Regions from separate parts of the Tardiphaga alba genome, predicted to be linked through region 2. Evidence: riboswitches for the same ligand, from Rfam matches in the RefSeq annotation. Region 2 holds a riboswitch; the other holds the start of a gene.
What was found. Region 2 has a riboswitch for S-adenosylmethionine ahead of RPMA_RS02900 (O-succinylhomoserine sulfhydrylase). Riboswitches for the same ligand answer to the same signal wherever they lie in the genome.
Positions count from the first base shown of each region.

Region 1 (7,255 bases), 250 kb from region 2:
GGTTTTGCCGGGGGTGTAGGGCGCGATATCGAGAATGCCGGCTTTCGGCACGGGGCGGGACATTTGGGTAGCTCCGGTAGTCTGGAAAGAGATCAGGCTTGCGATGCGCCGTCTGCGGGCACCGTATAGCGGGTTGCGTGGCTGCCGACGAGGGCGGAGGACCGCACCGAGGCCCCCGCTGCGATCAGGGCAGCCTTGATGCCGTCGAAGGTCTGCGGCGCCGAGATGGAGACCAGCAGCGAGGCGCCGTCGAAGGCGGTGTCCGGCACCACGACCACATCGGCCAATGGCGCCAGCGCGCGGGCGATCTCGGCGTTCCAGCCGGAGACACGGACGCTCCAGCACTCTACCTCGGTGACCATGGCGCTGTCGGCCACGCGCGAGACCACGAAGACCGGCAGCGCGGCCGGATGGTCGGCGCGCTCGATGAAGGGCAGGCGGGCGATGATTTTTGGCACGCCCTCAGCTTCCAGCTCATGCCACCACGGCGTCTGGCCGGAGGTGGCCGAAACCAGAGCAAGGTCGCCCTTGGATTTGGCCACGGCTTCGACGGCTGCCTGGGCGCTGAAATGCGAGATGTAGGGCACCGTAAAACCGAAATGGAAACGGGCGGAATCGCGCATGGCGCTTTCGCCGAGCGACAGGTCCGCATGCAGCGAGAATGGCGCCTGGACATAGGTGAAGGTCGAGATGATGACGCGCCAGATGCCCTCGACGGTGTCGATGGGCAGGATGCCGCGATGGCGCTGTACCAGGCGGCGCATCATGTCGGCCTCGCGGGCCGGGCGGAACGCGGAGCCGACCTCCTGGGTCTGCTTCACCGAGATCAGCCGGTCGATGATGTCGCCGCGCGACATCAGGAGCTGATGCACCTGCGCGTCGATACTGTCGATCTCCTGGCGCAGTTCGTTCAGCGACGGCGGGGCGGGGGGCAGTTTCGACATGAAAACGGACCTTGGCTGACTGGCCCCGGCACGCAGGCGGTGTCCGGGCACGGCCCCTGATTAGGTAAGACAGGGGCCGAAAGCAAAGAAAACATGACAGCTATTCTAAGCGCTGGCGCTTGGGCAAAGCGTCCATGCTGACCCTATATTGACGGTTGGCCGAGGTGGGACTACGATCCCTACCTACTCCGTGGTCATTTGAGCCGGCCGGCTTGCAGCCACGTTAAATAACTCGCTAAACAGGCCGGGGACGTTTGCTCCCGGCCGAACCGTATGTTCAGGCCGGGTTTTTTGTGCCCGGTCTCGATGTGGAGGACTCCCCAAGCGGGAGCCGGGTATCGAGATGGTCAATGTTCTGCCCCTGAAGGGCGTTTCGGTGGATGGCGAGGATCGCCTTCACGAAGCCAATCATCCGAGTTCGCTGGTCGCCAAATTCGGCGCAGACCAGCCGCTGCGGCTCGATTGCGGCGTCGATCTCGCGCCGTTCCAGATCGCCTACCAGACCTACGGTACGCTGAATGCCGACAAGACCAATGGCATCCTGATCTGTCATGCCCTGACCGGTGACCAGCACGTCTTCAACAAGAACCCCGTTACCGGAAAACCGGGCTGGTGGGGCACCATGGTGGGGCCGGGCAAGGCGCTCGATACCGACCGCTATTTCATCATCTGCTCGAACGTGCTCGGTGGCTGCATGGGCTCGACTGGCCCGGCTTCGATCAATCCGGCCACGGGCAAAGTCTGGGGCCTCGATTTCCCGGTCATCACCATCCCCGACATGGTGCGCGCGCAGACCATGCTGATCGACCGCCTCGGCATCACCCAGCTGTTCTCGGTGGTTGGCGGCTCGATGGGCGGCATGCAGACGCTGCAATGGACCGCGGCCTATCCCGAGCGCGTGTTCTCCGCGCTGGCGGTGGCTTGCGCGACAAAACATTCCGCACAGAACATCGCGTTCCATGAGCTTGGCCGTCAGGCCGTCATGGCTGATCCCGATTGGCGCGGCGGGCGCTACTTCGAGGAAGGCACGCATCCACATCGCGGTCTCGGTGTCGCGCGGATGGCCGCGCATATCACGTATCTGTCGGACGCCGCGCTGCATCGCAAATTCGGCCGCCGCATGCAGGATCGCGAGCTGCCGACATTCTCGTTCGACGCCGATTTCCAGGTGGAGAGCTATCTGCGCTACCAGGGCTCGTCCTTCGTCGAGCGTTTCGATGCGAACTCCTATCTCTATCTCACCCGCGCGATGGATTATTTCGACATCGCGGCAGATCATGACGGCAGGCTGGCGGAAGCGTTTCGCGACACCAAGACACGTTTCTGCCTCATGTCTTTCACCTCCGACTGGCTGTTCCCGACGGCGGAATCGCGTGACGTCGTGCATGCGCTGAATGCCGGTGGCGTGCGCGTGTCTTTCGCCGAGATCGAAACCGACAAGGGCCACGACGCCTTCCTGCTCGATGTGCCGGAATTCATCGACATCGCCGATGCGTTCCTGAATTCGGCGGCATCGGTGCACGGCCTTCCCGTTGCGGAGGCCGCGAAATGAACGCTCCGCAACAGGGCCTGCATTTCAGCCTCGCGCGCCCAGCCTCGCGCGGTCTCGAAAACTATCGCGGTGATCACCTTCTTGTCGCCGATATGATCCCGGCCGGCGCCAAGGTACTCGACGTCGGCTGCGGCGACGGTGATCTGCTGCAGCTGCTCGAAAGCCGGGGGATCGATGGCCGCGGCATCGAACTGTCGCGCGAAGGCGTGAACCGTTGCGTCGGCAAGGGCCTTGCGGTGGTGCAGGGCGATGCCGACACTGACCTCATCAATTATCCCGACGACGCCTTCGACTATGTGATCCTGTCGCAGACGCTGCAGGCCACGCGGCAGCCGAAAGTGGTACTGGAAAACCTGCTGCGCATCGGCCGCAGTGCCATCGTGTCGTTTCCGAATTTCGGTTTCTGGCGGATGCGGATGCAGCTGCTTGTCGGCGGGCGCATGCCGCGCACCGAGAACCTGCCGGCGACATGGTATGACACGCCGAACATTCACTTCTGCACCATCAAGGATTTCGTGCATCTGTGCGACGAGATCAATGTGAAGATGGAGCGCGCGGTGGCGCTCGATCTGCAAGGCCGCCCGCTGCGCCTCAACGCGCCCTGGTGGTTCTGGAATCTGTTCGGCGAGCAGGGCGTGTTTCTGCTGCAGCGGGCGGGGAAGTAATAATCTCCGCCCCTCATGGTGAGGAGGCGCGTCAGCGCCCTCTCGAACCATGAGATATCTGAGCTCCGCAGCCATCCTTCGAGACGCCTCTGCGCGGCTCCTCAGGATGAGGCGGAGGAGGTGTCTGCGCATAATACACGCGTAGACTCGTTTCATTGCACCCCAAAGGTGCAACAGAGATAGCTAATTCAAATAGGTATCATGCGAAAGCCTCCCGCTGAGCGGGAGGCTGTCATGTGTTTACGTCTTGTAAACGTTAAGCTTGGGGGCAAAGTCGCGTTCAGCGCCCGAAAATGAGCCAAATTCGCACCGTTCCGGGTCTTGCTTTTGTCACATCCGGACTGTTTTCAAGCACCCCTCAACAAGTTGGAGCGTGTTTCCGATCTGGGGATCGGATGAATTTCGAGGGTTAACTTTCTATGGTTCGTTTCGTTGCGTATCGTCGCGCACTTCGTCTTTCTGCTTTGGCGCTGTGTTCGACTGTTCTGTTTGCTTCCATCTCGCCGGCCTCTGCACGGCCTCAGCACGGCGCCTCGCGCTACAAGACCCATCACGTCAGCAAATATACTCACAGCTCTCGCAAGCATGTCCGGCATCGTGCGCGCTATGTCGCGCGTCGGCACGCGGCACGCGCTGAGCAGCAGGCGCCGTCCTTCGGCGATAGCGCCAATTTCGCAAATGCCAATGCCAGCATGAACCAGCCCGGTGGCGGCTTCGGCGGCTCGGGCCTGGTTGAGACTGCACGGAGCTTCATCGGCCGCGGCAACCCGACGGCGCGTGGTCGTTTGTGGTGTGCGGCTTTCATGAACCTCGTGCTGAAGCGTTCCGGCCATGCCGGCTCGGGCTCGGACATGGCGCGCTCGTTCTCGAGCTATGGCCAGCGCCTGTCGGGTCCGCAGGTCGGCGCCATCGCGGTGATGTCGCGCGGCCGCCGCGGCGGCCATGTGGGCGTCGTCTCCGGCATCGATGCCAAGGGCAATCCGATCATCGTGTCCGGCAATCACGGCAACCGCGTAGCGGAGTCCACTTACTCCAAGGGCCGCGTCTACGCTTATGTGATGCCGTCGAGCTGACGGCTCTTTCTTCCCTCTCCCCCAAGCACAGCAAAGCTGTGCGGGGTGGGAGAGGGTGGATGCGCGCCACTTGGCGCGCAGACGGGTGAGGGGTAGCCACAAGCTCTGAGCCCAGCAGTACCCCTCATCCGTCTTCGCTTCGCGAAGCCACCTTCTCCCACAAGGGGAGAAGGAAGAGGGAGCGCCCCCGGCCAGCCCGGCACCAGCCTATTCTGGCAAGCTTCCCCGGTCGAAATTTACCGTCCAGCCTCTTCCTTTTTCGGAACCGTGTGCCCACATTTCGGTCAAGCTGGTTTTGACGCCAGCGACACCCAATGAAGATGCCCAGGTCGTGCTTTCGAGGCGAAATGGGCAGGCCGAGGGACAACACACGATGAACATTGAAAAATACACCGAACGGGTGCGCGGCTTCATTCAGTCGGCGCAATCACTGGCCGTGCGCGAAGGCCATCAGCAATTCACGCCACTCCACATTCTCAAAGTCCTGCTCGATGACGGCGAAGGTCTTGCCGGCGGTCTGATCGACCGTGCCGGTGGCAATTCGCGCGCGATCCTGAAGGCGACCGAGGAACAGCTGAACAAGCTGCCGAAGGTTTCCGGCTCGGGCGCCGGGCAAGTCTATCTCGCCCCCGCGACAGCGCGTGCGATGGACGCCGCGGAGCAGGCCGCAGACAAGGCCGGCGACAGTTTTGTCACCGTCGAACGCCTGCTGCTGGCGCTGACTCTGGACAAAGATTCAGAGGCCGGGCAGCTGCTCAACAAGGGCGGCGTCACCCCGCAAAATCTCAATTCGGCGATCAATGCGCTGCGCAAGGGGCGCACGGCGGATTCGGCCACGGCCGAAAACGCCTATGACGCGCTGAAGAAATATGCCCGCGACCTGACCCAGGCGGCGCGCGACGGCAAGCTCGATCCGGTGATCGGCCGCGACGAGGAAATCCGCCGTACGATCCAGGTTCTCTCGCGGCGAACCAAGAACAATCCCGTCCTGATCGGCGAGCCCGGTGTCGGCAAGACCGCCATCGCCGAGGGCCTGGCGCTGCGCATCCTCAATGGCGACGTGCCGGAGAGCCTGAAGGACAAGAAGCTGTTGTCACTGGATCTCGGTGCCCTCATCGCCGGCGCAAAATATCGCGGCGAGTTCGAGGAGCGGCTGAAGGCCGTGCTCGGCGAGGTGACCTCGGCTGAAGGCGGCATCATCCTGTTCATCGACGAGATGCATCAGCTGATCGGCGCCGGCAAAGGCGACGGCGCCATGGATGCGTCGAACCTGCTCAAGCCCGCATTGGCGCGCGGCGAGCTGCACTGCATCGGCGCCACCACGCTGGATGAATATCGCAAGCATGTGGAGAAGGACGCGGCGCTCGCGCGGCGCTTCCAGCCGATCTTCGTGGCCGAGCCGAGCGTCGAGGATACGATCTCGATCCTGCGCGGCTTGAAGGACAAATACGAACAGCATCACGGCGTCCGCATTCAGGACTCGGCGCTGGTCGCGGCGGTGACGCTGTCGAACCGCTACATCACCGATCGCTTCCTGCCCGACAAGGCCATCGACCTGATGGACGAGGCCTCGGCGCGGCTGAAGATGCAGGTCGATTCCAAGCCGGAAGAGCTGGATTCCATGGATCGCGAGATCATCCGGCTCAAGATCGAGCAGGAGGCCCTGAAGAAGGAGACCGACGCCGGCTCGAAGACCCGGCTCGAGAACCTTGAGAAGGAGCTGGTCGAGCTCGAGGAGAAGTCGGCGGCGCTGACGCAAAAGTGGTCGGCTGAGAAGAACAAGCTCTCCGATGCGCAGAAGCTCAAGAGCGAGCTCGATGGCTTGCGCCTCGAACTCGCAGATGCGCAGCGCCGCGGCGAATATCAGCGTGCCGGCGAGCTGGCCTATGGCCGTATTCCGGACCTCGAAAAGCGGCTGGCCGATATCGAGGCGAGCGAAAATTCCGGCGAGATGATGGAGGAGGCGGTCACCGCCAACCACATCGCGCAGGTGGTCTCGCGCTGGACCGGCGTGCCCGTGGACAAGATGCTGGAAGGCGAGAAGGACAAGCTGCTGCGCATGGAGCAGAGCCTTGGCCAACGCGTCGTCGGCCAGAGCGAGGCCGTGCGTGCGGTCTCGACCGCGGTACGTCGTTCACGCGCGGGCTTGCAGGATCCAAACCGACCGATCGGCTCATTTATGTTTTTGGGACCCACCGGCGTCGGCAAGACCGAGCTCACCAAGGCGCTCGCCGCCTATCTGTTCGACGACGAGACGGCGATGGTCCGGCTCGACATGTCCGAATATATGGAGAAGCACTCGGTCTCGCGACTGATCGGCGCCCCTCCGGGCTATGTCGGCTATGACGAGGGCGGCGCGCTCACCGAAGCCGTGCGGCGGCGGCCCTATCAGGTCGTGCTGTTCGACGAGGTGGAGAAGGCGCATCCCGATGTGTTCAACGTGCTGCTGCAGGTGCTCGATGACGGCCGCCTGACCGATGGTCAGGGCCGCACCGTGGACTTCCGCAACACGCTGATCATCATGACGTCGAATCTCGGCTCGGAATTCCTGGTCAACCAGCCCGAGGGCGAGGATACGTCGGCGGTTCGTGACTTGGTGATGGGCACGGTGCGCGGCCATTTCCGCCCCGAATTCCTCAACCGCGTCGATGAGATCATCCTTTTCCATCGGCTGCAGAAGAGCGAGATGGGCCGCATCGTCGAGATCCAGTTCGCACGGCTCACAAAACTGCTGGAAGATCGCAAGATCGTCCTGGAGCTGGATGCGGCGGCGCGCGACTGGCTCGCCGAGAAGGGGTGGGATCCCGCCTATGGCGCGCGTCCGCTCAAGCGGGTGATCCAGCGCAGCGTGCAGGACCCGCTGGCTGAGATGATCTTGGCCGGCGACGTCAAGGACGGCGATCACGTTGAGATCAGCGCGGAAGGGAATGTGCTGACCTTCAACGGCACGCCGGTCGGTGCAACAGAAATTGACGACTTCGATGTACCGGCGAAGCGGATGCTGAACTGAGCGGCGATATA
Region 1 is NZ_CP036498.1:857,653-864,907, forward strand. It holds gene hisC (histidinol-phosphate transaminase) at 1-63, opposite strand, end outside; gene RPMA_RS04075 (chorismate mutase) at 93-944, opposite strand; SAM riboswitch at 1,125-1,204, shown strand; gene metX (homoserine O-acetyltransferase MetX) at 1,288-2,496, shown strand; gene metW (methionine biosynthesis protein MetW) at 2,493-3,161, shown strand; gene RPMA_RS04090 (TIGR02594 family protein) at 3,581-4,234, shown strand; gene clpB (ATP-dependent chaperone ClpB) at 4,608-7,244, shown strand.
Region 1: it holds a riboswitch for S-adenosylmethionine, as region 2 does, so the genes downstream of both, metX (homoserine O-acetyltransferase MetX) here and RPMA_RS02900 (O-succinylhomoserine sulfhydrylase) in region 2, are expected to answer to the same signal.

Region 2 (7,255 bases):
GTCCGCGGAGGAATTCCGTGACTTCCAAAAATATCGCCCGGATCATGAGCGGTGGGAATTGTTGGCGGGCGTCCCGGTCATGATGTCGCCTCCAAGACTCGTTCACAATCGGATTGCAGAAAATCTTGCGCGGTTGCTGGACGATAGCTTTGACCGGCAAGGTCTGCCGCTCATGGCAACCCAGCGATCTGGCTTCAAGAGCTTTATACTCGATGGCAGGGTTTACGAGCCCGAGCCCGACGTGGCCGTCATCGATACGGAATACGAGCTTGAGCAGCGCTATTTCGATGCAGCTTATTTATTGGCTGAAGTCGTGTCGTCTTCGGATCAGATTGGTGTCCCTGGTACCGGACGCGAATGGATCGATGTGAAATGCGAGTTGTACCGCTCGCATGCGGCTTGCGTCGCCTTGCTCGTCATTACGCAGGATCATATGGCGGTTCAGGTGGAATTGCGCACGGACGATGGCTGGACATCGGACGTGCTGACAGGGCCCGACGCCGAAATCGTGATCCCGAAGCTCAATTTCCGATGCCGCGTCGGCGATCTCTATGACCGCACGCCGCTAAAGTCCCAAGTTCGCTCTAAACCTTGAAGTGCTTCGACAGCTTCAGGTTCTGCCCCTGATAATTCGAGCCGATGCGCTGGCCGTAGAGTGAATCCGGGCGATCCAGCATGCGTTCATAGACGAGGCGGCCGACGATCTGGCCGTGTTCGAGGATGAACGGCACTTCGCGCGAGCGCACTTCCAGCACGGCGCGCGAGCCCTTGCCGCCGGCGCCGTCATGGCCGAAGCCAGGATCGAAGAAGCCGGCATAATGGACGCGGAATTCGCCGACCAGCGGATCGAACGGCACCATTTCGGCGGCGTAGTCCGGCGGCACCTGCACGGCTTCCTTGGAAGCGAGAATGTAGAACTCGCCGGGATCGAGGATCAGCGTGCGATCGGCGCGCGCATGGATCGGCTCCCAGAAATCCTCCACCGCATAACCGCCGCGGCGATCGACATCGACCACGCCGGTGTGGCGCTTGGCGCGATAGCCGACGAAGCCCGACGCATTCTCGCCGGACAGATCGACCGAGACAGCAAGCCCGTTGGTCAGGTCGGCATCGTCGATATCGACCAGCGGATCCTGCGCATGCAGGTCCTCCAGCGCCTCGGTGTCGAGCACGGCATCGCCGACGCGAAAGCGGACCTGCGACAGGCGCGAGCCTTCGCGCAGCAGCACCGGGAATGTCTTCGGGCTGATCTCGGCATAGAGCGGGCCATGATAGCCCGCGCCGATCACATCGAACCGACGGGTGCCGTCGGCGATCACGCGGGTGAAGACGTCGAGACGTCCGGTGGAGCTCTTCGGATTCGCGGCGGCGAAGATGTTCGGCGGCAGCGCGAGGCTTTCCAGCAGCGGCACAATGTAGACGCAGTTGGTCTCCAGCACCGCGCCTTCGGAGAGATCGATCTCGTGCAGCTTCAATTCGTCGATGCGCTCGGCGACGGTGACATTCGGGCCGGGCAGGAAGCTGGCGCGGACGCGATAGGCGATGGGGCCGAGGCGCAGGTCGAGGCTGGCCGGCTGGATCTGGCTTTCGACGAAATCATATTCGGGCAGGATCAGGCCGGCCTCGGCCATCGCCTCGATCATGCTGTCGGGCAGAATTCCATCGGCATCGGGGGCGAGGGTGAACGTCACTGGTCTGGTCCTTCAATCGTCATCCAGGGGCAATGCCCTGAAAAACCGTAACTTTACCGGCTATCTCAAGCGCGCCTTGACGGCAAGCGCAAGCGGGAATAGGAAAAGTCCTATCCCGTGGTGATTTGAGCCGGCCGGCTTGCAGCCACGTAAAATAAGTCGCTAAACAGGCCGGGGACACATGTCCTTCCAGCATGCGATCCCGGCCTGAGGACGTCCGTCCAGGCCGGTTTTTTGTGCCCGTTTTGAGCGGTCACGTTGGAGGTCACATGTCTGCCAAGTCTTACCGTCCCGAAACCCGCCTCGTTCATTCCAGCGCGCTGCGCTCGCAATTCAACGAGACGTCCGAAGCCCTCTTCCTGACCCAGGGCTTCATCTATGAGACTGCCGAAGCCTGCGAGGCGCGGTTCAAGGGCGAAGATCCCGGCTTCATCTATTCCCGCTTCTCGAACCCGAACACGTCGATGTTCGAGAACCGCATGATCGACCTCGAAGGCGCCGAAGCTGCACGCTCCACCGCCACCGGCATGGCCGCCGTCACCACCGCCATTCTCGCGCCGCTGCGTCAGGGCGACCATGTCGTCGCCGCAAAGGCGCTGTTCGGCTCCTGCCGTTACGTCATCGAAGAACTGCTGCCGCGCTATGGCATCGAATTCACGCTGGTCGATGGCCTCGATCTCGACCAGTGGCAGAAGGCGATGAAGCCGAACACCAAGTCGCTATTCCTGGAAAGCCCGACCAATCCGACGCTCGACGTGCTCGACATCGGCGCGATCGCGGAGATCGCCCATGCCGGCGGCGCGCGGCTGATCGTCGACAATGTGTTCGCGACACCGATCTGGCAGAGCCCGCTGGCGCTCGGTGCCGACGTCGTCGTCTATTCCGCCACCAAGCATATCGACGGCCAGGGTCGCTGTCTTGGCGGCATCATTCTGTCGTCGAAGGACTTCATCGACGAGCACATTCACAACTATCTGCGCCAGACCGGGCCTTCTATCTCGCCGTTCAATGCGTGGACGCTGGTGAAAGGACTGGAAACGCTGGCGGTGCGCGTCGAGCGGCAGACGCAGAGCGCAGCGGCCATCGCCGATGTGCTGGCACAGCATCCCAAGGTGTCGCGGCTGATCTATCCCGGCCGCGAAGATCATCCGCAAGCGGCGACGGTGAAGAAGCAGATGCGTGCGGGTTCGACGCTGATCGGCTTTGAGGTCAAGGGCGGCAAGGAAGCAGCCTTCCGCGTGCTCAACGAACTCAAGGTCGCGCGCATCTCGAACAATCTTGGCGACGCGAAGAGCCTCGTCACGCATCCAGCGACGACGACGCATCAGCGTCTGCCGCTGGAAGCACGCCTCGAGCTCGGCATCACGGAGGGCTTCATCCGCTTCTCGGCGGGCCTGGAGCATCGCGACGACCTGATCGAGGATCTCGAAGCGGCGCTGGCGAAGGCTTAAAGCGGACCGGCAATAAGCTACACCGTCATCCTGAGGTGCGTGCGCGCTAGCGCACGCCTCGAAGGATGGGCCGCGAGCTCGTCGCCGCATCCTTCGAGGCTCGCGCTATCGCGCGAGCACCTCAGGATGACGATGATGGAGTGCGTGGCGTAGTTAACCTACAGCGGCCGCTGCTGCGCCTGTTGCACGGCCGGCTCGTTGGTGCCCATCTTGATGGCGCCCACCGACTTGATGATGTTGTCGCCGAGCAGCTGCGCGAAGCAGGCATAGCCCCAGTCGTTCATATGCAGGCCATCGGCGATCACGAATGAGCTGAACGCCATCTGCTGGCCTTCGTGCCATTCCTTCATCACCTCGAAGCGCGGAAAGATGCCGACCTTGTGCAGCGCGGCCACCTTGTGCATGAGCGCCAGCATCTTGCTGGTGCCTTCCGGCTTCTCCACGGTCGCCGGCGAATATTGCGGATCGACCAGCACCACGTCGGAGCTCGCAGCCTGAATGCGGCCGACACCGTCTTCGATCATCTTGCCGGTTTCAGCAGGATCGAGATTTCGCAGCACCGCATTGGTGCCGAGCTGCCAGATCACGAGGTCGGGCTTCGAATTGATCACTTCCGCCTGCAGCCGCGCCATCATCTCGGGCGCATCCTCGCCGCCCTTGCCGCGATTGAGGACGGTGATATCGGCGCCGGGATAGGCTCGGCGCAATTGCGCAGCCAGGCGGTTGGGATAGTTGAATTCGGGGGACGTCGAGCCATGGCCCTGGGTCGATGACGACCCGAAGGCGACGATCACCACGGGCTGCCGCGCCGCGAGCTTGCTGGCCACATGCGGCAGCGTGCCCATCGCCTTGGTGCCGCCCTTGGGCGTGCGGCAAGGCACGCGGCTCAGAATGTCCGTGGCTGTCTTGGCAGCTTCCTTGACCCTGTCGATCGCCTTGCCGGCGACGCCGCGCTGTGGGCCATCGCTTGGTGCCTGGCTCTGTCCTTGTGCGCCAGCCTGGGAATCCTCTGCATGCGCCATTGAGGTGAATGCGGGAGTCGTGACGGCAAGTGCGGCGGCGACAAGGACGCGAGACAAGGTAGCTTCGAAACTCATTTTAACGCTGAATCCTCAAATCCGCTGTCTTGATGTGCGCCGTTTCGATCACGAAGGCCGATAGCGCGCGACCGAGACAGTCGTGCACCCGTTTTGCGAGCTCCATTCCGGCGGTGCCGGGGGCGGGGCTGAACAGGTCGAAATCACCATTTTCATTCCACTGCCGCATGATGGCGAAGCGATCGAACAGCGGAGCGTCGTGCTGCTGCGCCACCACACGCATGTTATCTAGGTAGGCCGAGCCCGAAATCATGGACTCCGTGCGCGGACTATACTGCAAGTTCATTAAAATGACGTCAGTTCCGGCCTTTTGCATGGCAGCAACGCCGTCATCCAATGCGTTGCGGAAGTCGTCGCCATCCACCTGGCGCATGGCATCGACGGTTCCGGTTTGCCAAATCACAAGATCGGGTTTGCGATCTTCAACCAGCTTGCCGAGCGTCGGCGCCATCTCCTCGGCGGTCTTCTTCACCTGCAGTTCCAGTGCGACATCCACGGTCACGCCCGGCAGTCGTTCGCTGAGATAGGTCTGCAGGCGGGTGGGATAGGCCGCGGAGTGGTCGGATAGGCCAATGACCGAGGAGCGGCTGCCAACGACCAGAACATTGAGCTTACCGTCCGGCTTCACGGCTGCTTTCACCTTCGGCAGCGAGCTTTCACTGGTCAGAAGATAGGCGGGGACGTCGCAGGATTGCTTGGCCGGATCGGCCTGCGCGGGGCTGGCCATCAGAACGGCCAGCAAAAGCGCGTGTCGCAGCGGCACGCGGTGCAGCAAGGTGATCATGCTCCCCCTCCTGCAAGATCGGCATCGCCTGTCTTCTCAGGCACCTTTTTGGCGCGCGCTCCGCCTTTCGCGGTGACGCGCTTGTACCAGGAGAATACCCACGCAGCGGTGGACATGATGAGGATCCCGATCAGGCTGACCAGGCCGTGCATGATGGCACCGCCCGCGATCTCGCCCAGGAAAAACTGACCTGCAAAAGCCAGAAACACGCCTATGCAGAAAATCTCAAGTGAATGCTGGCCGCAAAGCACCATTGGTCGCAGCCAGACCGACTTCAGCGCCGGCCAGTCCTTCGGCAGGAACCGGACCGTAAGGGCCGCCAGCGCCAGGAAGTGAGCAAAACGCAGCACATCCAGATCGGGCTTGTTGATCGGATACATCCACTGCTCCAGCAGCTTTGGCAGCAGATGATGGATCTGCGGGATGTGCCAGGTCAGCGTCACCCAGAACGCCCCCAACAGATAGGCAACGCAAAGCCAAAGCGTAATGGGCGAATTCAGGATGCGCGTCATTCTGACGGCGCCGCCCAGCGCGCACCACGCCCCGAACACGAACAGCAGCTGCCAGGCGAACGGATTGAATGCCCAGGATCCGTTCGGATAGGCGGTGAGATGCCAGTCGAATTCCCAGGTAAGAGCATAAAGCAGCACCGAGAGGCCCAAAGTGAGATCGGCGCGCCGCCGCATCAGCCACAGGATCAAGGGCAGGAACAGCATCAGCACGATATAGAGCGGCAGCACGTCCATATTGACCGGGCGGAAACGCAACAGCAGCGCCTGCACGATGGTGACGTCGGGCTCCTTGAGGAAGTCGAGGATGCCCATTTCTTCCGTATAGAGCGGGTTCTGGAATCGCGTGGCGACGTAGGAAATTTCCGCGAGGAAGATCGTGAACAGGAATACATGCGCCACATAGATCTGCCAGACGCGCTTGAAGATACGCGCACTGGCGACTACGGTTCCCTGCTCCTGCATCGCGCGGCCATAGACGAAAGCTGCGGTGTAGCCGGAGATGAAGATGAAGATCTCGGTGGCGTCGCTGAAGCCGTAATTGCGGATGGTTGCCCAGGTCAGCAGGTTCTGCGGCAGGTGATCGATAAAGATCAGCCATAGCGCGAGGCCGCGGAACAGATCGAGGCGCAATTCGCGTTCGTTGACGGCAGTGACCTTCGGCGGCGGCTCTGCGCGTGAAGCTGCGCCAGACGACGCATGGGGCGCATCGGCATGTGCGGGTCCGGCAATCGGATCGGCAACAGAGGTCATTCAACACCGCAAAACGAGTATGGACTGAGGAGAAAGAACCGCTTCGCCGCACCGTCGCAAGTCAATTCATGGCGAGGCGATTTTTGTGAGGCGATCCGCCGCGGCAGGCTAACAACCGGGAACGCGATAGGCACGAACTGTGTTCAAACCGGGATGCCGATTTTGCATAACAACGGTATTTTGCCGCTCCCTCGTTTTTCGTTATGTTGCCGGTCCAGCGTCCCCGAGTGATGATCCCATGTACCGCGCCGTAACCCGACAGATCGAAGTGACCGTCGAGCCCAACTTCATGCCGGACCGTTCCTCGGCAGAGAAGCAGCAGTTCTTCTGGTCCTATACGATCGTCATCACCAATGCGGGCAAGGAAACCGTGCAGCTGAAAACGCGGCACTGGGTCATCACCGATGCATCGGGAAAGACGCAGGAAGTGCGCGGCGAAGGCGTCGTAGGCGAGCAGCCCGTGCTCGGGCCTGGCGAGCGCTTCGAATACACGTCGGGTGTGCCGCTGCCGACACCATCAGGCTTCATGGAGGGCACCTATCAGATGGTGACCGACCAGGGCGAACGGTTCGAGATCGATGTGCCGCTGTTTTCGCTGGATGGACCGACCAGGCGGGTGCTGAACTAGTTTAACTCCGTCATTGCAAGCCCTGACGAATTGCAGCGCAGTTCGTTTGGGCGAAGCAATCCAGGGCCAAGAACTGGATTGCTTCGTCGCTACGCTCCTCGCAATGACGGCTGTGAGATCAGCGCTTTATTCGACGCCCGCTTCTTGCGGCGTGAACTCATAGACCGACGAGCAGAACTCGCAGGTCACCACGACCTTGCCGTTCTCCACCATATCCGCGCGATCCTGGGGATCGAACCCCTTCAGCATGCCGGACACCGCTTCGCGCGAGCACGAGCATTTCGCCTGCAGCGGCGTGGGCGCGAAGACGCGAACACCGCGCTCATGGAAAAGGCGGAACAG
Region 2 is NZ_CP036498.1:608,117-615,371, reverse strand. It holds gene RPMA_RS02910 (Uma2 family endonuclease) at 1-595, shown strand, start outside; gene RPMA_RS02905 (2'-deoxycytidine 5'-triphosphate deaminase) at 585-1,691, opposite strand; SAM riboswitch at 1,799-1,878, shown strand; gene RPMA_RS02900 (O-succinylhomoserine sulfhydrylase) at 1,961-3,142, shown strand; gene RPMA_RS02895 (SGNH/GDSL hydrolase family protein) at 3,301-4,239, opposite strand; gene RPMA_RS02890 (SGNH/GDSL hydrolase family protein) at 4,241-5,023, opposite strand; gene RPMA_RS02885 (OpgC domain-containing protein) at 5,020-6,285, opposite strand; gene apaG (Co2+/Mg2+ efflux protein ApaG) at 6,524-6,913, shown strand; gene RPMA_RS02875 (Hsp33 family molecular chaperone) at 7,040-7,255, opposite strand, start outside.